4 regions of the Kitasatospora saccharophila genome follow, and region 2 is predicted to be linked to each of the others. Evidence: riboswitches for the same ligand, from Rfam matches in the RefSeq annotation. Region 2 holds a riboswitch; each other region holds the start of a gene.
What was found. Region 2 has a riboswitch for cyclic di-AMP ahead of ABD345_RS24345 (C40 family peptidase). Riboswitches for the same ligand answer to the same signal wherever they lie in the genome.

Region 1 (4,042 bases), on a different contig from region 2:
AGCTGTCCTTCCCGTTCGCCCGCGGCCCGAGCCAGCGCAGCGCGGCGTGCCGGACGTCGGCGGGCCGGCTGGAGGTGAGGTGGACGTGCGCCCGGCCGTTCTCGGTGCCCTCGATCCGGACGTTGCGGCTGAGGTTGAGCACCTCGGCGCCGAAGGTCGCGCCGCCGCCGAGCGCCACCCGGGGGTGGGCGTTCTTCAGCGGGCCGGTCAGCGTGACGGTGGCGCCGTCGACCCGCTCGACGGTCACCAGGTCGTACGAGGTGGAGAAGTCGTCGGTGTCGGGCGGCGCGGTGGGGGTGACGGCCAGTTCGTCGCCGGGCTGCCAGCCGGTGGGGGCGGCGGCCAGCTTGATCGTGCTGTCGCCGGGCTTCAGCGCGGTGGCGGCGCGGGTCCAGGCGGTGCGGGGGGCGCCGTCCAGCCGCAGGTAGCCCTGGCCGGTGACCCACAGGCCGGTGTCGGTGTCGACGACCGTCATGCCGCCGCCGGCGAAGCGGCGCTCGTCGACCTCGGGGAAGCGCAGGACGTGGGTGTGCGCGCCGTCGGGGGCGAGCGCCAGGGTGCCGCGCACCTCGACGTTGCCGCTGCTGGCCAGGGTCAGCGACCGGTCCGCGGCGAACACCAGCGAGCCGGTCGGTTCCACCAGCAGCGAGCCGACCTTCGCGTCGGCGTCCAGCACCACCCGGTCGGTGATCCGCACCGCGCTGCCGGGCCCGGGCAGCCGTCCGCCCCAGCCCCCGGCGTCCGACCACTTGCGGCCGCCCTGGTCGACCGGCGGGGGTGGCGGGGGCGGCGCGGACGGTCGCGGGCTCCCGGACGCGGGCGGCGGGGCGCCGGTGCCGTGCCGGTGGCCCGCCGGGCTGCCGCTGCCGCCGCCCGGGGCGGGCCGCGCGGCGGGCTCGTCGGCCCCCGCCAGGGACTGCCGCAGGACCACTCCCCCGCCGAGCGCCGTCACCGTCCCGACCGCCAGCCAGGTCAGCATCCTGCGCCGCCCGACCAGCGGCCGCCGGTGCCGCGCCGGCGGCTGCTCGCCGTTCCGCTGCTGTTCCACCTCGGCCGCCCTTCCGGGGCCCGCGACCCCGCGTCGTCGGGGGCAGCATAGGCAGAACGGCCACCGAAAAGCGGCGACTTCCGTTTCGCTTAAGCATCCTGACGTACCGTCAGTCATCAGTTCGACCATTCGGCCACGGCCCCGCCGCGGGCCCCGGCGCACCGGACGAATCAGAAATCGGGCACAAATGCCTCTCGAGAAACCATCACATATGCCGAATATTCACTCACCGATCAGCATAACGCCCAAAACGGGCACAAGATCAGCTATCGCCTGACGCGCGGCCAGGCCCGGTCAGCGGTGCGGGAGTTCGCCGAATGCTCCTTGGTCGCGAATTTCGCACACCGTGACGGCGGTCACAGGCATTTGCGAATCATCCTTAATTCCGCTTAATCTCCTGCCCACGTTCGTGGACACACGAACCCAGTTCACCCGGAACGCCGAGTCCTGCCGCCGGGTGGGCCGGCTCATGCATCAACGCACCACGGCAGGGGCGGGGGAACCAGGTAAGTCGCCCCGGGCGGCCGAGAGGCCGTACGGGGCTTGGGGTGAAGCCGGGCGCACCACGCGGTGCGCGCGGCCGGGCAACTCCAGCCCGAATCCGACAGCTCACCTCGCAGGCGTGGGAGAGGAACGCTTCTTCATGCTGCCCATCAGCGCCAAGCGAGCCCGTCGACTGATCGCCACCACCGGCGTCGTCGGCATCGGCCTCACCATCCCCTGCCTGACCACCGGCACCGCCTCCGCCGCCACCGTGGCGACCTGGGACAAGGTCGCGCAGTGCGAGTCCAGCGGCAACTGGTCCATCAACACCGGCAACGGCTTCTACGGTGGCCTGCAGTTCACCTCCTCCACCTGGGCCGAGTTCGGCGGCACCGCGTACGCCTCGCGCGCCGACCTGGCCACCAAGGACCAGCAGATCGCCGTCGCCGAGAAGGTGCTGGCCGTCCAGGGCCCCGGCGCCTGGCCGGTCTGCTCCGTCCAGGCCGGTCTGACCAAGGGCGGCGCCGCCCCCCAGGTCGACACCTCCGGCTCCTCGTCCTCGTCCACCGCCACCACCACCGGCTCGGACAGCAGCAGCTCCTCGCAGTCGCAGTCGCAGTCGCAGTCGCAGTCCAGCGGCAGCAGCAAGGGCCAGTCCCAGCACTCCTGGTCGCAGGGCAAGTCGCAGGCCCAGACCCAGACCCAGCAGAGCGCCCCGGCCGCCACCGACACCCAGTCGGCCGGCAGCTACACCGTCGTGGCGGGCGACTGGCTGTCCGCCATCGCGCAGAGCCAGCACGTGGACGGCGGCTGGCAGAAGCTGTACGACCTGAACCGCTCGGTCCTCACCGAGGGCCCGGACGTGATCTACCCGGGTCAGCAGCTCTCGCTGGGCGGCGGCAGCAGCACCGCGCAGCAGTCCGCGCCGGCCACCAAGTCCTCCTCCTCGTACAAGGGCTCGTCCTGGAAGAACGGCGGCTCCACCGCCAAGTCCTCCACCACCAAGTCCTCCACCACCAAGTCCTCGACCGGCACCGCGAGCACCGCCACCACCACGGCGAAGACCGCGACCACCACCACGACCGCCACCACCGCGACCACCGCCACCAAGGCGACCGGCTCCAAGGCCGCGGCGATCGACTTCGCGCTGTCCAAGCTCGGCCAGGCGTACGTCTACGGCGGCACCGGCAACGGCGGCTGGGACTGCTCGGGCCTGACCCAGGCCGCGTTCCGCCAGGCCGGCATCAGCCTGCCGCGCGTCGCCGCCGACCAGGCGGACTACTCGACCCGCGTCTCGCTGGACAGCCTGCAGCCGGGCGACCTGCTGTTCTGGTCCAACAACGGCGCCAACTCGGGCGTCTACCACGTCGCGCTGTACATCGGCGACGGCAAGTACGTCGAGGCCGCGAACCCGCGCTCCGGCGTCCGCACCGAGACCATCGCCGACTGGGCCCCCGACTTCGCGGGCCGCGTCTGATCCGCGAGCGGTGAACCGCCGCTGCCCCCGGGGACCCTGGTCGGCCCCGGGGGCAGCGGCCTATCCTCGCCCTGAGAGAAGGCTCGACGACCGGGAGCGGCGGCATGGCGAAGGTGACGATCACGCTGGACGCGGACCTGGCCCTGGAAGTGATGATGCGGGCCGGCACCACCTCCCCCCAGGACGCGGTGGAACTGGTCCTGCGCGACTACCTCTCCACCGACCGCCGCACCATCGCCCGCACCGGCGGCACCCGCGACGGCGAACGCCTCCTCCCCAAGCCCCCCACCCCCGAAGAGGGCTGACGCCCCGACGAGAGCCCTGCCCCTGACGGCGCTCCCCTGGTGGCGCAAGTGCCGCAACTGTCAAGTAACTTACCGTCTAGTAAGTTTACTGGCGAGTACATACCCTGGGCGGACCCCCACCCCCGTCCAAGGGAGTTCGCTCATGGCACACCCCCTCGCCCGTGCCGCCCGCGCCGCCCGTCCGCCCGTGGAGGTGCTGCGCACCGGCGACCGGGTGGTCGAGGCCAGGGCCGCGTACCTGGTGCCGCCGCCCGCGGGCGGGAACCTGGGCGACCTGCCGTTCCGCAACGCGGAGGCCGCGCCGGAGGCGGTGGTGCTGTCCCGCCGCCGGCCGGACGGCTCCTGGCGGGGGGTGACGGCCCGGGAGTTCGCCGAGCAGGTCGCGGCGCTGGCCCGCGGCCTGCTCGCGGTCGGGGTGGGCCCCGGCGCGCGGATCGTGCTGATGTCGCGGACCAGGTACGAGTGGACGCTGCTGGACTTCGCCGCCTGGGCGGCCGGCGCGTGCGTGGTGCCGGTGTACCCGACGTCCGCGGTGGAGCAGGCGGAGTGGATCGTCCGGGACTCGGGGGCGGTGCTGGCGGTCGCGGAGGATGCCGACGCCGCCGAGACGCTGGCCGTGGCGATCGCCCGCACCGGCGGGACGGTCCCGCTGTGGCGGCTGGACGAGGACGCCGTCGGCGAGCTCTCCGCCCTCGGCCGTTCCGTCCCCGCCGAGGCGCTGACCCGCCG
Region 2 (4,042 bases):
GGCTACCCCCAACTGCCGCTGGAGCAGCAGCGGATGAGGCTGCTGGGCGGGCTGGCGATGCTGGCCCAGCGGACCCAGGCCGAGGTGACCTGCGTGTTCGACGGCCAGGACCTCGACGTGCCGGTGATCATGGCCCCGCCGCGCGGCGTCCGGGTGCGGTTCAGCCGGACCGGGGAGACCGCGGACGAGCTGATCCGCCGGCTGGTGCGGGCCGAGCCGCAGGGGCGGCCGGTGGTGGTGGTCTCCGCCGACCGGGAGGTGGCGGACGGGGTGCGCAAGGCGGGTGCCCGGCCGGTGGCCTCGGTGCTGCTGCTGAACCGGCTCGCGCGCAGCTGAAGAGGCGCAGTTGAGACGGGGTCAGGGGACCTCGGGGCGACCGGAGTGTGACGGTCCGGTGAAGGGGGGCGGGTGCCCGGGACCGGAAGCCCCCCGGGAGTGGACGCGGGGGTGGGGACTTCACTAGGGTCTGGCGTCAAACCTATATTCCGGACCATCACTCTTTGGGGTGAGTCCAGCAGGAAGAAGGAGCACCCCCTTGGCCTCCCACCGCCGTCCCAAGCAGCCGAGCCGTGCGCGGATCTCCGTGTTCACCGCCGCCGCCGCGACCGCGGTCGCCCTGACGGCCCAGGCCAGCGCGCACGCCGCCCCGGCCCAGCCGAACAAGGACGAGGTCAAGGCGCAGGTCGACAAGCTGCTGGAGGAGCAGGAGCAGGCGGCCGAGAAGTACAACGGCGCCAAGGAGCGGGCCGACCAGCTGCGCAAGCAGGCCAGCGACCTGCAGGACCAGGTGGCCCGCGGCCAGGAGCAGTTGACCGAGCTGGCCTCCGGGCTCGCGGCGGTGGCCGGGGACCAGTACCGGCAGGGCGGTGTCGACCCGTCGATGCAGCTGATGCTCTCCGCCGACCCGGACCAGTACCTGACCAAGGCGTCCTCCTTCGACCAGGCCGCCAGCACCCAGGCCGAGACGCTCAAGTCCCTCAAGGACCAGCAGCGCCGCCTGGACCAGCAGAAGCAGGAGGCCGCGGCCGTCCTGCACGAGCTGGACACCCAGACCCAGGCGCTCAACGACGCCAAGAACGACGTGAACAGCAAGCTCGCCGAGGCGCAGAAGCTGCTCTCCAAGCTGAACGCCGCGGACCGGGCCGCGATCCTCCAGGGCAGCGGCGGCACCGCCTCGCGCAGCGCCTCCCGGGTCGACCCGTCCACCCTGCCGCAGGCCAGCGGCTACGCGGCGACCGCGGTGGCGGCCGCGCTCGGCAAGCAGGGCTCGCCGTACGTCTGGGGCGCCACCGGTGCGAGCACCTTCGACTGCTCGGGCCTGATGGTGTGGGCCTACAAGCAGGCCGGCGTCTCGCTGCCGCGCACCTCGCAGTCGCAGGGCAGCTACGGCGTGAACGTGGGCACCGACTGGCACAACGCGCAGCCCGGCGACCTGGTCGTCTACTACAGCGACCGGCACCACGTCGGCATGTACATCGGCAACGGCCTGGTGGTGCACGCCCCGCGCACCGGTGACGTGGTGAAGACGATGAAGGTCGACACCCTGCCGATCTCCACCATCCGCCGGGTCTGACGGTCCGAAGAATCGGACAAACGCCCCATAGGGCGACAACTGACGCATCGTGACACGCCCGGACGGGTCGAGATCCCCCTGTGATCCGCGACACGTCCGGGCGAGGCATTTCCCGACCGTATCGTGAGAATTATTACGCTCTGTGTAAGTAATCGATCACGTTCGGTCAGATTCCTCGCGGTATTTGATTCAGAATCAGATTTTTTTCCGACAAGGATTTGAACGGATCACGGATCGGTTACTAGGGTCGTGCTTCGACCACCGCAGAGTCGATCGCCCAAGGGGGGCGGCGGCGGGGGTCGCCGCCGAGTCCGTGACGCAGCGGGCAGACCGTCAACACCGGGTCTGCCGACGGGGATACCCCTGCGGGGGTGCTGTCTAACGGAGCCGGGGAACCACGTTCCCCCGGGGTGAATCGGCGCCGGGACGGCCGCGTGCGGTCGGTGAGGCGTCGTAGGGCACATCTCTTCCGGCCCGAACCCGTCAGCTCACCCGGTAGGCGGTGTGAGGAAGAAGGAGTCCGCCTTCGTGGCGTCCCATCGCCGTCCCAAGCCCGTCGGCCGTGCCCGGGTCTCGATTCTCACTGCCACCGCCGCCGCTGCCGTGGCGCTGTCCGCCCAGGGCGGCGCGCACGCCGACCCCGCGCCCACCAAGGACCAGGTCAAGCAGCAGGTCGACCAGCTCAACGAGCAGGCCGAGGTCAAGACGGAGGCGCTCAACGCCTCCGTCGAGAAGCAGCAGGAGCTGCAGAAGCAGGTCGGCCAGCTCCAGGACCAGCTCGCCCGGCAGCAGGAGCAGGTGACCACCGCGCAGGAGGGCCTGGCGGGCATCGCCGCCGAGCAGTACCGCAGCGGCAGCATGCCGCAGACCATGCAGCTGATGCTCTCCAGCAGCCCGGACTCGTTCCTCGGGGAGGCCGGCACGCTGAACGCGGTCGGCTCCACCCAGGCGGACCTGCTCAAGACCTTCAAGTCCGAGCAGGCCAAGCTCGACGCCCAGCGCAAGGAGGCCGAGTCCAAGCTCGCCGAGCTGGACACCACCACCAAGGCCCTGCAGGCCGACAAGGACGACGTCAAGGCGAAGCTGGCCAAGGCCCAGGAGCTGCTCAACACGCTGACCCAGCAGGAGCGCGACCAGCTCGCCGCCGCCGAGGCGAAGGCCGCCGCGGACGCCAAGGCGAAGGCCGACGCCGCGCAGCGCGCCTCCCGCGACACCGTCCGGGTGGAGCTGAACGCCCCGGCGTCCTCCAGCTTCTCGGGCAACGCGGTCGGCGCGGCGGTCTCCAAGCTCGGCAGCTGGTACTCCTACGGCGCGGCCGGTCCGAGCACCTTCGACTGCTCCGGCCTGATGCAGTGGGCCTACAAGCAGGCCGGCGTGTCGATCCCGCGCACCTCGCAGGCGCAGGCCGGGGCCGGGACCAACCTGGGCACCGACATCGCCAACGCCCGCCCGGGCGACCTGATCATCTACTACGGCGACCAGCACCACGTCGGCATGTACGTCGGCAACGGGCAGATCGTCCACGCCCCGCACACCGGCGCGCAGGTCCGCTACGAGTCGGCGACGGTCATGCCGATCAACCGGATCGTCCGGATCTGACGGTCCGGCACGGCCTCCGGCCCGGTACCCCGCAGGGGGTGCCGGGCCGTTCTCGTCCTGGCGTCCGATTCGCGGTCAAATATTCGTTCCTGTCGGGGTTTGGACTGGATCGATCCGACTCGCTAACCTCTGCCCCCGGGCCCCCGCGAGGACGGCCGTCCGACGGCGGACGGCGGCGGAGGCCGGCCGCAGAACGGAGCCGTCGCACGTGTCCGTGCACCGTCGCACCCCGCTGCCCGGCGTCCAGCGCCTGGCCCGCGCCCTGGCGCTCACCGCCGCCGCCACCGGCGCGCTCGGGCTGACCGTCGGAGGGGCCGCCGCCGCCCCGCTCAGCCCGGCCGAGCCGGTGAGCCGCGGCGAGGTCAAGACCCAGGTCGACCAGCTCTACGAGGAGGCCGAGCAGGCGTCCGAGAAGTACAACGCCGCCCAGGAGCGGCAGCAGCGGCTCCAGGCCGAGGCCGGCAGCCTGCAGGACCAGGTCGCCGCCGGGCAGGAGGAGCTGAACCGGATGCGCGGCGACCTGGCCGCCGTCGCCGCCGACCAGTACCGGTCCCAGGGCGTGGACCCCACCGTCCGGCTGATGCTCGACCAGGACCCCTCCGGCTACCTGACCGGCGCCCGCTCGCTCGAACAGGCCACCTCCCGGCAGGCCGAGAGCCTGCGCGAGCTCGCCGAGCGGCAGCGCCGGCTGGAGGAGCGGCGGCACGAGGCCGGCGCCAAGCTCGCCGAGCTGGAGCAGGCCCGGCGGCAGCTGTCCGCCGCCAAGGAGGACGTCCGGCAGCGGCTGGCCAGGGCCCAGCAGCTGCTGAACGGCCTCGCCCCCGCCGAGCGGGCCAGGATGGCCGCCGACGACGCCCACGAGGCCCGGCG
Region 3 (4,042 bases), on a different contig from region 2:
TCGCGTCGGTGATGGCCTTCCAGCCGTCCCAGTCCGACTCGTCCAGCGGGTCCTCGATGGAGACCAGCGGGTAGTCGGCGACCAGCTCGGCGTAGTACGCGATCAGGTCGGCGGAGGAGAGCGCCTTGCCCTCGAACTGGTAGGCGCCGTCCTTGAAGAACTCGGAGGCGGCGACGTCCAGGGCGAGCGCGACGTCCTTGCCCGGGGTGTAGCCGGCCTTCTTGATGGCCTCGGTGATGAGGTCGAGGGCCTCGCGGTTGGAGTCCAGGTTCGGGGCGAAGCCGCCCTCGTCGCCCAGGCCGGTGGAGAGCCCGCGCTCCTTCAGCACGCCCTTGAGGGTGTGGTAGACCTCGACGCCCCAGCGGACGGCCTCGGAGAAGGACTCCGCGCCGATCGGGGCGATCATGAACTCCTGGATGTCGACGTTGGAGTCCGCGTGCGAGCCGCCGTTGAGGATGTTCATCATCGGGACGGGCAGCACGTGGGCGTTCGGGCCGCCCAGGTAGCGGAACAGCGGCAGGTCGCTGGCCTCGGAGGCGGCGTGCGCCACGGCGAGGGAGACGCCCAGGATGGCGTTGGCGCCGAGCGAGGACTTGTCCGGGGTGGCGTCCAGGTCGAGCATGGCCTGGTCGATGAGGCGCTGCTCGGTGGCGTCGTAGCCGACCAGCTCGGGGCCGATCTGCTCGATCACGGCGAGGACGGCCTTCTCGACGCCCTTGCCGAAGTAGCGGCTCTTGTCGCCGTCACGGAGCTCCAGGGCCTCGAAGGCACCGGTGGAGGCACCCGACGGGACGGCCGCGCGACCGGTGCTGCCGTCGTCGAGACCGACCTCGACCTCGACCGTGGGGTTGCCGCGGGAGTCGAGGATCTCACGGGCTACGACGACATCAATGGACGGCACGAGTGCATCTCCTAGCGGAAGCGGATGTGTGGTCGTTACGACCAGAGCCTAGCCGCACAGCGCCGTGCGGCCACGCCCGGCCGGGCCCCGTCTCACGGTGTGGCCCGGCTACTCGTCGGTAGTTCACCTGTTTGACGCCCGCTCCGCCGCTCCCGGCGGCGCGAACTGCTGCGCACGCGCCGGGAGCGGACGGACGGTCAGGGGACGCGGCCCTCGTCAGGGCTGCGGCGGGGCCTCGTCAGGCCGCCGGGCCGGGGCGTCCCACCTGCCGGGACCGGTGCCGGGCCGGGCTCAGAGGGAGAGCACCTGGCCGGGCAGGATCAGGTCGGGGTCGGCGCCGATCAGCTCGTGGTTGGCCTGGTAGATCCGCTCCCAGCCGCCGGACACGTTCCGCGCGGCGGCGATGCCGGAGAGCGTGTCGCCGTCCTGGACGGTGTAGCCGCCGGCGGGCGCGGCCTGCGGGGCGCTGTTCTGCGGGGCGGCCTGGGGTTCGGCGGCGGGGGCCTGGGGCTTGGCAGCGGGCTCGGCCGGCTTCTTCGACGGCGAGCTCTTCGGCTGCTGGGGCGCGGTCGGGCGCTCCTGGGAGCGCGAGGCGGTGTCCTCGGAGGTGTCGGCGGGCGCGCCGCCCTTGGCGAGGCCGGCCCGCTTGGAGCAGACCGGCCAGGCGCCGGGGCCCTGGGCGGCGAGCACCCGCTCGGCCACCGCGATCTGCTGGGCGCGGCTGGCCTGGTCGGCGCGGGCCGCGTACTGGCCGCCGCCGAAGGCGCGCCAGGTGGAGGAGGTGAACTGCAGGCCGCCGTAGAAACCGTTGCCGGTGTTGATGTTCCAGTTGCCGCCGCTCTCGCACTGGGCCACGCGGTCCCAGGTGTCGACGGGGGCGGCTGCCGCTCCGGTGGCGGCGAGCAGTGGCAGGGCCAGGCCGACCGAGGCCACGCCGGCGGCGGCGATGACCTTCTCGGCCTTGGTACTACGGCGGTGACGAGCAGCGTTGGAGAACAGCACGGGACTTCCTCTCCGCACGCCTGCGAGGTGAGCTGTCGGGTTCGGACCGGGAGGCTGGCCCGGCCGCCGGACGCTCCGGACGCGGTTGCGCCCGTTGCTCGGCGGCTTCACCCCAAGCCGTTGGGACCACGGCGTTCACACTGGTTCCCCCGCTCCTGTCCGGTACCTGGTAGGTGGCCCGAGGACGCGGCGGACAGGACTCGGCGTGCCGCGATCGGGGCCCGCAGCTGCGGGCATGTCGGAGAGTAGGCAAAGCTGACGAGCAATCACAAGCTCATATCACCATGATCACGCCGAAATCACGGATCTTCGTGTCACGTACACGAACGATCCCGGTATGTCCGGATTGATTCCGAGCAGGCGTGCGACGCGCGCCCCCGCCCCGGCGTGTCGTCGGCCCTGCGCGGCGGCGTGTCGCGGGTGCTGAAACGGCGTCAGCGGGGCGTGAAGGAGACCGGGAGGTCGCGCAGACCGCGCATGATCAGCCCGCCCCGCCAGCGCAGCTCGGCCGGATCGGCCGCCAACCGAACGTCCGGAAGCCTGGTCAGTAGGCTGCCGATCGCGCGCTGCCCCTCAAGCCGGGCCAGCGGGGCGCCGATGCAGTAGTGGATGCCGTGACCGAAACCCAGGTGCGGGTTGTCCGAGCGGGCCAGGTCGAGGGTGTTCTCGGCGGAGAACCGGGCCGGGTCGCGGTCCGCCGCGGCCAGCACCACCAGCACCGGGTCGCCGACCGGGATCTCCACCCCGCCGATGGCCAGCGGCGCGGTGGCGAACCGCCAGGTGGCCAGCTCCACCGGGCCGTCGTAGCGCAGCAGTTCCTCGACGCCGGTCTCCAGCAGGCCGGACTCGCCGCGCCCCAGCGACTCCTGGAGCAGGGTGCGCTGGTCCGGGCTGCGCAGCAGCGCGTACATGCCATTGCCGATGAGGTTGATGGTGGTCTCGAACCCGGCGAAAAGCAAGATGAAGGCCATCGCCGCGGCCTCGTTCTCGCTCAGGTGCTCGCCGTGGTCGCTGGCCCGGATCAGGCCGGAGATCAGGTCGTCGCCGAGGTCGGCGCGCTTGCGGTGGATCAGGTCGGCCAGGTAGCCGCGGATCTGCTTGACGGCCCGGCCGACCCCTCCCCTCTTACCGCCCACGTGTCGGATCATCATCCCGGCCCAGTCGCGCAGGTCGTCCTGGTCCTCGGCCGGGACGCCGAGCAGGTCGCAGATCGCGTAGATGGGGAGCGGGAAGGCGAACTCGTGGATCAGGTCGGCCTCGCCGCGGCCGGCGAAGGAGTCGATCAGCCGGTCGGTGATCTCCCGCACCCGCGGTTCGAACTCGGCCACCCGGCGCGGGGTGAACGCCTTGGAGACCAGCCGGCGCAGCCGGGTGTGGTCCGGCGGGTCGATGTTCAGCAGGTGGGTCATCAGGTCGGCCTGCCGCTCGCCGGGGATGCCGACCCGGCCGCTGCGGTGGGCCTGCTCGCTGTGGTGCGCCGGGTTCTTGGACAGCCGGGCGTCCGCGAGCGCCTGCCGGGCGTCCGCGTAGCGGGTGACCAGCCAGGCGTCGACCCCGCTCGGCAGGGTGGTGCGGTGCACCGGCGCGTGCTCCCGCAGCCAGGCGTACGCCGGGTAGGGGTCGGCGGCGAACTCCCAGGTGAACAGTGGCGGCTGGGGTGCGTGGGGCTGGTCTGGCATGTCTTGACCGTATCGGGAAGCGCCGGTGCGTGAGTCTGGTCACCTGGTGGGTAATCCCTGTTGCGGAGCGTCGGGGCGAGCCTACGATCCTCCGATAACCACCGTGGGCGGCGTGCGGGTCGGCCACGGGTGCGCGCTCTGAAAGGGGAGCAGGCCATGCGAGTAGCCGGGGCAGTGGTGGTCATCGCGGTGCTCGACGGGGGTTCGGGGGCCGACCTGGCCCGCCGGTTCTCCGCCGCCGGCGCCGCCGGCCTGCTCATCGCCGACCTGCGCCCCGGCATCGCCGAGGACCTGGCCGCCGAACTCGACCGCCCCGGCTGCCCGGTGGTCGGCGTCTCCGGCGACATCCACCACCCGGCGGACATCGCCGCGCTGGTCGACACCGCCGTCAAGCACCTCGGCCCGATCGACCTGTTCGCGGTCGCCGGCCCGGACGGCGAGCGGATCGTCCAGCTCGCCG
Region 4 (4,042 bases), on a different contig from region 2:
CGACCTCGGCGGTGAACTTGAGGTCACCGCCGTCGGCCAGGTTCTCGACACCCTCGATCTCGGTGATGTCGGGCTGGCCCAGGACGTCGATCTGGCCCTCGTCGACGGCCTGCGTGTAGAAGCGCGGAAGCGCGTCGTTGACGGCCTCCTCCAGCACCGCGCCACGACCGAAGCGCTGGTCGATCACCTTGTTCGGGATCTTGCCCTTGCGGAAGCCCGGAACGGTGACCTGCTGGTTGATCTTCTTGTACGCCGCGTCGAGGCTGGGCTTGAGCTCCTCGAAGGGCACCTCGACGGTGAGTCGAACCCGAGTGGGGTTCAGAGTCTCGACGGCGCTCTTCACGGTTGGGTCTCCTAGGGGGCTTGCGGTCAGGGCGATAGGCGGTTGGGGCTGCAATGCTGTCCGTACTACCGCCAGCGGTCCATCCTACCGGTACCACGAAAGCGACTGTGCCCGGCACCGGGGTGCGCGCGGGAGGCCGGGGGCCGGGGGCGGCGGCAACGACGACGCCGGGGGCGGCGGCAACGACAACAGGGCCCCGCCCGCTGACGAGACCCTGCCGCACACGGTCGGGGTGACCGGATTCGAACCGACGGCCTTCCGCTCCCAAAGCGGACGCGCTACCAACCTGCGCCACACCCCGTGGTGCCGAGCAGAAGAGTACACGTCGGCCCGCCCCGGACCGGGGCGATATCGGCGAGCCGACAACGGCGGAGGAGTGTGCAATCCACCGACCCGACCAGGTACGCTGGGGCGGTCCGCACCGCCTCGGGTGGTGGCGGACGCTCCTTTGCGGGTGTAGCTCAATGGTAGAGCCCCAGTCTTCCAAACTGGTCACGCGAGTTCGATTCTCGTCACCCGCTCCACGAGGCCGGAGGCCCCGACCGCAGCAGCGGTCGGGGCCTCCGCCGTTCCCGGGCTCCGCGCTCCGGGTCCGCGATCCGCGATCCGGGACGCCCGAAGGCCCCGCGCAGCGGAACGCGGGGCCTTCGGGGGTGGTGCCGGGGATCAGACGTTGACGCCGTGGGCCGCCAGGTAGGCGATCGGGTCGATGTCGGAGCCGTAGTCCGGGGTGGTGCGGATCTCGAAGTGCAGGTGCGGGCCGGTCACGTTGCCGGTGGCGCCGGAGAGGCCGATCTGCTGGCCCGCGGTCACGGCCTGGCCGGCCGAGACGGAGATCGAGGACAGGTGCGCGTACTGGGCGTACTTGCCGTCGGCGAGCTTGATGACGACCTGGTTGCCGTAGGCGCCGCCGTTGCCGGCCGAGACCACGGTGCCGTTGGCGATCGCCTTCAGGCTGGTGCCGGTGGCGACCGGGAAGTCGATGCCGGTGTGGTAGCCGCTGGACCAGCTGGAGCCCGCCACCTTGTAGCCGGTGGTGACGCTGCCCGGCGCGGGGGCGACGTAGCCGGAGGAGGAGCTCGCGGTGGAGCCGGTGGTGGTGGACGTGCCGGTGGTGGCGCTCCCGGTCGACGACTTCGCGGTGGACGACGAGGACGAGGCCGAGGAGGAGGACGACGAGGAGGTCGACTTCTGGGTCTGGGCCTGGGCCTGGGTCTTCGCGGTGCCGGTGCTCGACTTGGTCGAGGTCTTCGGGGCGGCGGTGGTGGCCGCGGCGTCCGAGGAGGTGGCGGCGGAGGTCGTCGCGGCGGCCTGGCCGTTGACGGTCAGCTGCTGGCCCGGGTAGATCAGGTTCGGGTTGCCGCCGATGACCGAGCGGTTGTCCTGGTAGAGCTTCTCCCAGCCGCCGTCCACGTTCTTCGCGGTGGCGATCTTGGAGAGGGTGTCGCCGGCGGCGACCCGGTAGGACTCCGCGGCCGGGGCGGCGGCGTCGGTGGTGGTGTCGGCGACGGGGGTGGCGTCGACCGAGACGTTGGCCCACTGGCGGGCGCCGTCGTGCTGGTCGGCGGTGTGCGCGGAGGCGGCGGTGACCGGGAGGCCGACCGCGGCGCCGGCGACGCCGGCGGCGATGGCGATGCGGACGACGGTGGCCAGGCGCGGCTTGCGGTGCTTGCCCTGAGCGGACATGAAGCTGTTCCTCTCCGACGCCTGCGAGGTGAGCTGTCGGGTTCGGGCGAGAGTTGCCCGGCCGCGCTGTGGCGGCTTCACCCCGAGCCGTCCCCGTGCGTTCCGGGTCCGGCGTACTACCTGTGGTTCCCCCGCTCCTGCCGTGGCGTGGTCTCTGGTCGGCACCGGGCGGCGGCAGGACTAGGCGTTCCGCTCGGCGACCAGCCCGGCCGATGTCCGGGCTGCGGAGGAAGCAAAACCCACGGCTCGCCGAGCTGGCAAGCGCCGAAAAGCCCCGTCCCCGGGCTCGGGAGGGGGCTGACGGTCCGCCAGGTCACGCTCCGCCGCCACCGGGCTGCGGTGCGCGTACGGGATCATGACGGTGCGCCCACGAACCAGGCACGGTGGGCGACTTCGGCCACCGTGCGCGCTCGGGCGCTGACCCGGCGTGACGATGCGGGTGACCCTGGTCACCCGCGGGCAGGACTCTGGGACGGTCCGGGGGGTGGCTCCCGTCCGTCGGAACGCGCTCCCCGGTCCGGTCGGACGGGGCGTCAGCCGGCGATGCCGGAGATCGCCTTGGAGACCGACTGGAGGAACTGGGTGATCGGGGCTGCCATGTTCGACTGGCTGAGCATGAAGCCGAAGAGCGCTGCCATGACGGCGTGGCCTGTCTTCAACTGCTTGTTGCGGATGAAGATGGCGACGATGATGCCGAACAGGACCAGGGCGGAGACGGAGAAGGCCACCGGGACTCACTTCCTCGATTCGTGGCGGGGATTCGGGTCGGAACCGGCGACGGCTCCAGGCGGAAACCGGCCCCTGCCCCCCGTGTCCCCACCACTCCATCCGGACTCAGTGTGGTCGCTCGTGCGGAGTGCGTAAAGGACTTGCCCCGTCACCCGGGGCCCCAACCCGCGTGCTGGGGCTGATTTTCGCCGACCGTGACGATAGCGGACGGGTCCTGACGGACCGTCGGCGGGCCGCGGTCCGCCGCGGTGGCGGCGGCAAAGCGGCAGGCAGGCCGGGCATCCGCCCACCGGCCGGGTATGCCAGTGGAATTGGCCGAAGATCAACGTCCGGGTTTGACACCCCGCGGGCACGTCCCGCGCACCTTTCCCGCGCACCCGGGCGCCCGCGGGATCCGCTCCGGCGCCCCGCGGGGCCGACCGCGGCGGTGCGCGGCGGCGTGTGCGCCGGACCCGCGCGCGGGCCGGGGCGGGCGGCGCCCGGTGCCGCTCAGCGGCGCCAGACCAGCAGCACCGCGCGGTCGTCGTTGACGTGCTTGGCCACGCTGTCGATCAGTCGGACCGCGGCGCCCGAGCGCCCGGCCACCGGGGTGGTGGCGACCAGCCGGTCGGCCTCGCCCATCAGCCGGTCCATGCCCTCGCCCAGGTCCCGGCCGGGGATCTCCACCATGCCGTCGGTGCACAGCATCAGCACGTCCCCGGGGCCCAAAGTGCCGCGCACGCCTTCGAACTTGGCGCCGTCGTAGACGCCGAGCAGCGGGCCCTCGGCCTCCTTGACCTCCCAGTGCCCGGCCCCGGCGAGGCGGTGCATGCCGGGGAGGTGGCCGGCCGACAGGAGCTCGTACTCGCCGCTGTCCAGGTCGACGACCAGGTGGACGGCGGTGGCGAAGCCCTCGGCCCAGTCCTGGCGCAGCAGGTAGCCGTTGGCGGCGGGCAGGAAGTCGTGGGCGGGCAGCGAGCCGAGCAGTCCGCCGAAGGCCCCGGAGAGCAGCAGGGCGCGGCTGCCCGCGTCCATGCCCTTGCCGGAGACGTCGGCGAGGACGACCTCCAGTACCCGGCCGCCGGGGCCGGTGCGGGCGGCGACCATGAAGTCGCCGGAGAAGGACTGGCCGCCGGCCGGACGCAGCGCGGTGTCGGTGTGCCAGCCGTCGGGCAGGACCGGGACGCGGCCCTGCACCCGGATCCGCTCGCGCAGGTCGAACAGCATGGTGGAGCCGCCGCGCCAGGGCACGCCGATCCGGCGGCGGAACTGGGCGACCAGCAGCCCGGCGACGCCGACCGCGCC

Region 1: another riboswitch for cyclic di-AMP. It lies ahead of ABD345_RS05340 (transglycosylase family protein); the one in region 2 lies ahead of ABD345_RS24345 (C40 family peptidase).
Region 3: another riboswitch for cyclic di-AMP. It lies ahead of ABD345_RS20780 (transglycosylase family protein); the one in region 2 lies ahead of ABD345_RS24345 (C40 family peptidase).
Region 4: another riboswitch for cyclic di-AMP. It lies ahead of ABD345_RS02890 (M23 family metallopeptidase); the one in region 2 lies ahead of ABD345_RS24345 (C40 family peptidase).

Annotation. Positions count from the first base shown of each region.
Region 1 is NZ_BAAANS010000005.1:13,229-17,270, forward strand. It holds gene ABD345_RS05335 (hypothetical protein) at 1-1,048, opposite strand, end outside; cyclic di-AMP (ydaO/yuaA leader) riboswitch at 1,517-1,686, shown strand; gene ABD345_RS05340 (transglycosylase family protein) at 1,692-3,008, shown strand; gene ABD345_RS05345 (hypothetical protein) at 3,113-3,313, shown strand; gene ABD345_RS05350 (AMP-dependent synthetase/ligase) at 3,456-4,042, shown strand, end outside.
Region 2 is NZ_BAAANS010000035.1:47,209-51,250, reverse strand. It holds gene ABD345_RS24355 (NYN domain-containing protein) at 1-336, shown strand, start outside; gene ABD345_RS24350 (C40 family peptidase) at 536-1,573, shown strand; cyclic di-AMP (ydaO/yuaA leader) riboswitch at 1,936-2,091, shown strand; gene ABD345_RS24345 (C40 family peptidase) at 2,102-3,172, shown strand; gene ABD345_RS24340 (C40 family peptidase) at 3,381-4,042, shown strand, end outside.
Region 3 is NZ_BAAANS010000027.1:103,452-107,493, forward strand. It holds gene eno (phosphopyruvate hydratase) at 1-901, opposite strand, end outside; gene ABD345_RS20780 (transglycosylase family protein) at 1,193-1,903, opposite strand; cyclic di-AMP (ydaO/yuaA leader) riboswitch at 1,907-2,085, opposite strand; gene ABD345_RS20785 (cytochrome P450 family protein) at 2,338-3,582, opposite strand; gene ABD345_RS20790 (SDR family NAD(P)-dependent oxidoreductase) at 3,739-4,042, shown strand, end outside.
Region 4 is NZ_BAAANS010000002.1:240,024-244,065, forward strand. It holds gene tig (trigger factor) at 1-343, opposite strand, end outside; tRNA gene ABD345_RS02880 (tRNA-Pro) at 571-644, opposite strand; tRNA gene ABD345_RS02885 (tRNA-Gly) at 794-867, shown strand; gene ABD345_RS02890 (M23 family metallopeptidase) at 1,010-2,029, opposite strand; cyclic di-AMP (ydaO/yuaA leader) riboswitch at 2,035-2,153, opposite strand; gene ABD345_RS02895 (hypothetical protein) at 2,563-2,757, opposite strand; gene ABD345_RS02900 (PP2C family protein-serine/threonine phosphatase) at 3,248-4,042, opposite strand, start outside.